DNA from 2 places in the Actinoplanes sp. L3-i22 genome. Region 1 is predicted to be linked to the other one. Evidence: riboswitches for the same ligand, from Rfam matches in the RefSeq annotation. Region 1 holds a riboswitch; the other holds the start of a gene.

What was found. A riboswitch is a leader RNA that binds a small molecule or an ion and turns the genes downstream of it on or off. The one in region 1 is predicted to bind thiamine pyrophosphate.
Region 2: it holds a riboswitch for thiamine pyrophosphate, as region 1 does, so the genes downstream of both, L3i22_RS03355 (thiamine phosphate synthase) here and L3i22_RS06755 (ECF transporter S component) in region 1, are expected to answer to the same signal.

What each region holds. Positions count from the first base shown of each region.
Region 1 covers NZ_AP024745.1:1,454,367-1,457,759, forward strand. Annotated here, with positions in the region: gene L3i22_RS06750 (ABC transporter ATP-binding protein) at 1-739, opposite strand, end outside; gene L3i22_RS06755 (ECF transporter S component) at 743-1,324, opposite strand; TPP riboswitch at 1,363-1,467, opposite strand; gene L3i22_RS06760 (alpha/beta fold hydrolase) at 1,531-2,346, shown strand; gene L3i22_RS06765 (DUF6328 family protein) at 2,378-2,914, shown strand; gene L3i22_RS06770 (hypothetical protein) at 2,911-3,393, opposite strand, start outside.
Region 2 covers NZ_AP024745.1:701,351-704,743, reverse strand. Annotated here, with positions in the region: gene L3i22_RS03370 (thiazole synthase) at 1-352, opposite strand, end outside; gene thiS (sulfur carrier protein ThiS) at 355-555, opposite strand; gene thiO (glycine oxidase ThiO) at 546-1,592, opposite strand; gene L3i22_RS03355 (thiamine phosphate synthase) at 1,559-2,173, opposite strand; TPP riboswitch at 2,167-2,277, opposite strand; gene L3i22_RS03350 (ABC-F family ATP-binding cassette domain-containing protein) at 2,313-3,393, opposite strand, start outside.

The DNA of each region.
Region 1 (3,393 bases):
ACGCCGCGGGGAAACCCGGCACCCAGACGCCCTCCGCGGCGAGCTCGTCGCCGTAGGCGGCGAAGATCGACTCGGGCGTGCCGTCGGCCCGCACGCCGCCGCCCGGATCGAGCACCACCACCCGGTCCACCAGCGGCACCGCCTCGGCGACGCGGTGCTCGACGATGATCAGCGTGGTCTCCGGGCCGACCGCCGCGGCGATCGCGTCGCGGATCAGCGCGGCGCCGGGCGGGTCCAGGTTGGCGGTCGGCTCGTCGAGCAGCAGCAGGCCCGGGCGCAGCGCGAGCACGCCGGCGAGCGCCAGGCGCTGCGCCTCGCCGCCGGAGAGCGCGGCGGTCGGGCGGTCGAGGGGATAGGGGAAGCCGACGCTCCGCAGCGCCTCGTCGACCCGGGGCCAGATCTCGGCCCGGGGCACGCCGCGGTTCTCCAGGCCGAACGCCACGTCGTCGCCGGCGCGGGCCATCACCAGCTGGGTCTGCGGATCCTGGAACAGGACGCCGACCCGGTCGCGGGCCTTGCGCGGTTCGAGCCCGTCGATCTCGATGGCGCCCGCGGCCTCGCCGGAGTCCTCCGGCAGCAGCCCGGCCAGCGCGGCGAGGAGGGTGCTCTTGCCTGCCCCCGAGGGGCCGAGCAGGAGCACCCGTTCACCGTGCCGGATCCGCAGGTCCAGGCCGCGAACCGCCCAGGCGCGACGGCCCGCGTGCCGCCACCCGAACCCGTGCAGCTCAACCTCGGACATCGGTTAGATGAGCGCCCGTTCCCGGCCGGCCGGGAACCGGTCCAGGACGCCGGTCGGGGCCAGGGCCCGGACCAGCAGCCAGGCGCCGGCGCCGGCGATCACCGTGGCGCTGGCGACGGTGATCAGGGCGTACGGCACCCGGTAGTTCCAGAGCTCGTAGCTGTAGGTCCAGACGAACCAGTCGAAGACCGCGGCGACCAGCCCGGCCAGCGCGCCGGACAGCAGGCCCACCGGCAGCGTGAAGACCCGGTAGCGGAACAGCGCGAACGCCAGCTCCGCGCCGAGCCCCTGCGCGGCGCCCTGGAAGATCACCGTGGCGCCCCACTTGTTGCCGAGCAGCGCCGAGATCAGCGCGGCGACGGTCTCGGTGAAGAACGCGGCGCCCGGCTTGCGGATGATCAGGCCGCTGAGCACGGCCGGTAGGAACCACATGCCGTAGAGGACGGCCTGGGCCGGCGGGAAGAACAGGAAAGCGTTCTCGGTGGCGGCCCAGACGGCGTCCCAGGCCCAGAAGATGACGCCGAACGCGACGGCGATGACCGAGGCGATGACGATGTCTATCGTTCGCCAGCTGTTGTTGTTCATGGACGTGTGCCTCCCAGCGGGTACCGGGAGGAGACGCAATGGAGAAAAGACCGAACTTCCTGCGCTGGCATTACCCAGATCAGGTACGAGGGTCTGCGGCCTTCACCGCACTCTCAGCGCTGCGCGCTCCCCTGTCGGAAAACATGTGATGTGCTTCGATGACGCTAACACCTGGTGGATGCCGGGGCACAGGGAGGAATGATCGTATGGAGGTCAAGGCTCGGGGTCTGACGTTCGAGGTGGCCGAAGGGGGCCCCGCGGACGGGCAGCCGGTGCTCCTGTTGCACGGCTTTCCGCAGGACCACCGCGAGTTCGACCTCCTGCTGCCCCGCCTGCACGCGGCCGGGCTGCGGACGTACGCGATGGACCAGCGCGGCTACTCCCCGGGCGCCCGCCCGTCCGGCGCCGGGCAGTACCGGATCGGCGAGCCGGTCGCCGACGTGCTCGCCGTCCTGGACGCGCTCGGCATCGAGTCGGCGCACCTGGTCGGCCACGACTGGGGCGCCCAGGTCGCCTGGCTGGTCGCCGGCCGGCACCCGGAGCGGGTGCGCACGCTGACCGCGATCTCCGTCCCGCACCCGCGGGCGATGGCGCTGGCCCTGCGGGTCCGGCCGTCGCAGCGCGCCCGCCTCGCGTACTTCCAGGTGTTCCGCTCCGCGATCGCGGAGAAGCTGCTGATGGGCGGCGGTGCGCTGGGGATGCGCCGGATGCTCGGGGCGATCGGGCCGCGCGCCGACCGGTACGTGAAGGCGATGCGCGAGCCGGGCCGGATGCATGCCGCGCTGCACTGGTACCGGGCGTTCCGTGCCGACGACGTGGCGGACCTGGGCGAGATCACCGTGCCGACGACGTACGTCTGGAGCGACCGGGACGGCGTGGTCGGGCTGACCGCCGCGCTGCGCACCGCAGACTGGGTGCCGGCCGACTATCAGCTGGTCGCGCTGCGTGGGGTGAGCCACTGGGTGCCCGAGCAGGCGCCGCGCGAGCTGGGCGACGCGGTCCTGGCACGGATCGGCGTTTGACCATGGGCGCGGCGGGGAAAGCCGCCGCGACATGGCCGCCGAGAAACCACGCTCGCCGCACGAGACCGAGAAACAGCGCTGGGACCGGAACTTCGCCGACCTGCTGCAGGAGCTGCGCGTCGCGCAGACCGGGGTGCAGATCCTCTTCGCCTTCCTGCTGACCCTGCCGTTCTCCAGCGGTTTCCCGGCCGCCACCGCGTTCCAGAAGGACGTGTACATGGTGGCCCTGATCAGCGCGGCCTTCGCGACCGCGCTGATCATCTCGCCGGTCGCGTTCCACCGGGCGCTGTTCCGCCAGGGCCGCAAGCCGGAGCTGGTCCGCTACGCGCACCGGATGGCCACCAGCGGGCTGGCCTGCATGCTGGTGTCGATGGTCAGCAGCGTCCTGCTGGTCACCGACTACGTGCTGGACGCGCGCTGGGCGGTGGTGCTGACCGTCGTCTCCGCCGGCTGGTTCCTGACGTTCTGGGCGATCCTGCCGGTCACCCACCGCAACTGGGCGGACGACGACGACAAGGACGGCTTCGTGCTGGACGACGCGCCGGCCGACTCGTCGATCAACTCCTAGGCTTTCCGCAGGCCGGTGCGTGCCGAGCGCAGGCCGAGCCGTTTGAGTTCCAGCTCGGCCAGGGCCTCGACGGCGGCCGCGTCGCCGGCCCGCCAGCTCTGCGCGATGTCCGGGCCCAGCTTGGCCAGCTCGCCCAGCGGACGGGTGGCCAGGGCCCGCAGCGCCAGCAGGTCCTTGCCGGCCGGCTGGTCGCGGACCACGAGCGCGGTCGAGGCCCGCCGGATCCAGCGCAGCCGCAGCGGCAGCCAGAGGAACAGCACCAGGGCGAGCGGCACCGCGAGCGCCATCAGCGGCAGGATCAGCGCCAGCTTGTCGACCAGCTCCTGCTGCTGGTGGCCGGCCTCGGCGATCGAGCGGGCCGCGTCGGCGGCGCCGTTGAACGGCTTGACCAGCTGGTCGCCGACCAGGGGCACCCGGCCGACCTTGCCGCCCGCGTCGGCCAGGTTGTCGGCGATGCCACCGCCGGCGAGCTCCAGCTT
Region 2 (3,393 bases), 750 kb from region 1:
CGTCGCCGATCACCTCCAGCTTGATCAGGTCCGTCCCGAACGCCTCGCGGGCCATCCGGGCCGTCTTGACCGCGTCGCCGGCGGTGAAGCAGCCGGCCGTGTTCGGCAGGATCCGCACGCCGAGCCGGTCCAGCATCGGCAGCAGCCCGGGCCCGGCCGCCTCGACCCGGCGCAGCGCGACGGTGACCAGGTCGGTCCCGGAGGCGACGATCGCCTCCTCGAGCGCGGCCAGGCTGTTCGCCCCGCCGGTCCCGAGGATCAGCCCGTTCGCCGGCAGCAGCCCGCCCGATCCCGCGTCCGAAATGTCCGCGGCACCCCGCACGCCCGCGTCATCGACGATGATCCCGCTCATGATCAACCGCCCTGGGCCGCGGTGAGCACCTCGACCGCGTCGCCGTCGGTCAGGTCGACCTGCGCCCAGGTGGAGCGCGGCACGACCGAGCCGTTCACGGCGACCGCGACCCCGCGGTGCGCGTCGGTGATCTCGGCGACCAGCACGGCCACCGAGCAGGACTCCGGCCGCGTCTGGTGCCGGCCGTTGACGATCAGGCGCATCCGAACCTCCCGGGGGTGAAGTCGTCGATGATCGGGTCGGCCGTCCCGGTGAGCACCAGGTCGGCGATCAGCCGCGCGGTGATCGGGGCGAGCAGCACCCCGTTGCGGTAGTGCCCGGCGGCCACGAAGACGCCGTCCCGGAGCCGGCCGAGGATCGGCGCGTTGTCCGGGGTGCCGGGCCGGTGCCCGACGGTGACCTCGGTGAGCTCGTGCTCGGCGAGGCCCGGGACCAGGTCGAGGGCGGCGCGCAGCAGGTCGTGGACGGCGCCGGCGGTGGGCGTACGGTCGGTCCGCTCCTCCTGGGTGGCGCCGACGACCACCTCGCCGTCGGCGCGCGGGACCAGGTAGACGTGCCGGCCGTCGGCGGCCCCGTCGAGCACGTGGGTCAGCAGTCCGGGCTCCCCGCGGAGCCGCAGGACCTGGCCTTTGACCGGCCGGATCGGGAGCCCGGTGAGCGCCGCGGTGCCGCAGCCGGCCGCGACCACCACGGCGTCGGCGTCCAGTGCCGACACGTCGTCGACCAGCCGGGGCACCAACCGTCCATGCAGGACGTTCCGCAGCGCGGCGACCACCCGACGGGGGTCCACCTGGCGCTCGTCCGGCGCGTAGGCGCCGGCCCGGACCCGCGGCGACAACCCCGGCTCCCGCTCCCGCAGCTGCGAGCCGGTCAGCGGGGACAGCTTCTGATGCCGCCACTCGCGCGCCATCTCGGTGACGTCGTCCGCGGTCAGCGCCACCCCGAGGGTGCCGGCGTCGTCGTACCCGACGTCGCCGAGGCCGGCCGCGAACTCCGGCCACCGCGCGTTGGACGCGTCCAGCAGGTGTTCCAGCCGCGGAAACTCGAAGACCGACTCGCCGCCCGGCGCGAGCATCCCGGCGGCCACGTGCCAGGCGCCGTCGATCCCGTCCGGCGCCGGGTCGTAGACCGTGACGTCCGCCCCGCGGCGCAGCAGGTCGGCCCCGACGGCCAGCCCGATGATCCCGCCGCCGACGACCGCGACCCTCATGCCGCGACCGCCGGGGAGGCCGCTCCCCAGATCTTCAGAAACGCCGCGGCCGCGCCCGCCGGATCGGTCGCGAACGCGGAGACCGCCGCGATCCCGTGCACCCGGCCGGCGAACCGGGCCGCCCGCTCGACCGTGATCCCGCCGATGGCCAGCACCGGGGTCCCCGGGACGGCGGCCGCGACGACCCCGATCCGGTCGACCCCGAGTGGTGGTGGCAGGCCGTCCTTCGTGGACGTCTCGAAGGCCGGACCGACCCCGAGGTAGGTCGCGCCGTCGGCGACCGCGGCCCGGGCCTGCTCCGGAGTCCGGCAGGTCGCGCCGACCACCAGATCCGGCCCGGCCACCCGTCGCACGGCCGCGACCGGCAGGTCCTCGGCGCCGACGTGCACGCCGTCCGCACCGGCCGCGAGCGCGACCCCGAGACGGTCGTTGACCAGGCACATCGCTCCGGCTGCCCGGCAGATCGCCACGGCCGCGACGGTCAACGCGTACGCCGAATTGTCGTTGGTCTTGACCCTGATCTGAATCGCCACGCCCGGTCGCGCGACGCCGCGGACGACGTCGAGGTCATCGGTGATGACGTGCAACCTGGGAAACGAAACAGCGTCCATGACGCACTCCTCCCTGCGCCGGCATTACCCGGATCAGGTTCTACGGTCGGGGGCAGCGTCAGCCCCCCTCTCAGCCCGATGCTCGGACTCCCGTGGGGTTTCTTGTAACCGGACTCTAACCAGTCCGTGACGATAAAAGCTAGCGGACGTCCCAGACCGGTTCGGGGACCTCGACAACTTCGTTGTCGCTGCGGAACAGGACGAAACGGTCGAAGGAACGGGTGAACCAGCGGTCGTGGGTGACCGCGATCACGGTGCCGTCGAACGCCTTCAGCCCCTCCTCCAACGCCTCCGCCGAGGCCAGGTCCAGGTTGTCGGTCGGCTCGTCGAGCAGCAGCAACGTCGCCCCGGAGAGCTCCAGCAACAGCACCAGGAACCGCGCCTGCTGCCCACCGGAGAGCGTCCCGAAACGCTGATCGCCCTGGGTGGACAGCTCGTAGCGGCTCAGGTGCTTCATCGAGCCGGCCCGGTCCATCCCGGAGCGATGTTCGTCACCCCGCCAGAGGATCTCGACCAGGGTCTTCTCCACCAGCTCGGGCCGGTCGTGGGTCTGCGAGAAGTGGCCGGGCCGGACCCGGGCACCGAGCCGGGCGACCCCGTTGTGCTTCACGTGCGCGAGCGGCGCCCCGTCGACCGGCTGGTGCTCCAGGTCGGGTTCGCTGCCGCCGGCCGCGAGCAGGCGCAGGAAGTGCGACTTGCCGGTGCCGTTCGCGCCCAGCACGGCGACCCGGTCGCCGTACCAGATCTCCAGGTCGAACGGGAACGTCAGGTTCTCCAGCTCGAGCTGCTCGCAGATCACCGAACGCTTGCCGGTGCGGCCGCCGCGCAGATTCATCCGGACCGACTGCTCCTTGGGCGGCAGCGGCGGCTTGCCGGCCTCCTCGAACTTGCGCAGCCGGGTCTGCGCGGCCTGGTAACGCGAGGCCAGGCCGTCGTTGAACATCGCCTTATTCTTCAGCGTGAAGACCAGCTCGCGAAGCTTCTCGTGCTCCTCGTCCCAGCGCCGGCGCAGCTCCTCCATCCGCTCGTGCCGGTTGGAGCGGGCCTCGTGCCAGGAGGCGAACCCGCCGGGATGGGTCCACGCGCCGCCGCCCTCGACCGCGACCACCCGGTCGGCGGTCTGGGCCAGCAGCTCCCGGTCGTGCGAGATGTAGAGGATCGCCTTGTTCGACTCGCGGATCCGCTGCTCCAGCCAGCGTTTGGCGGGCACGTCGAGGAAG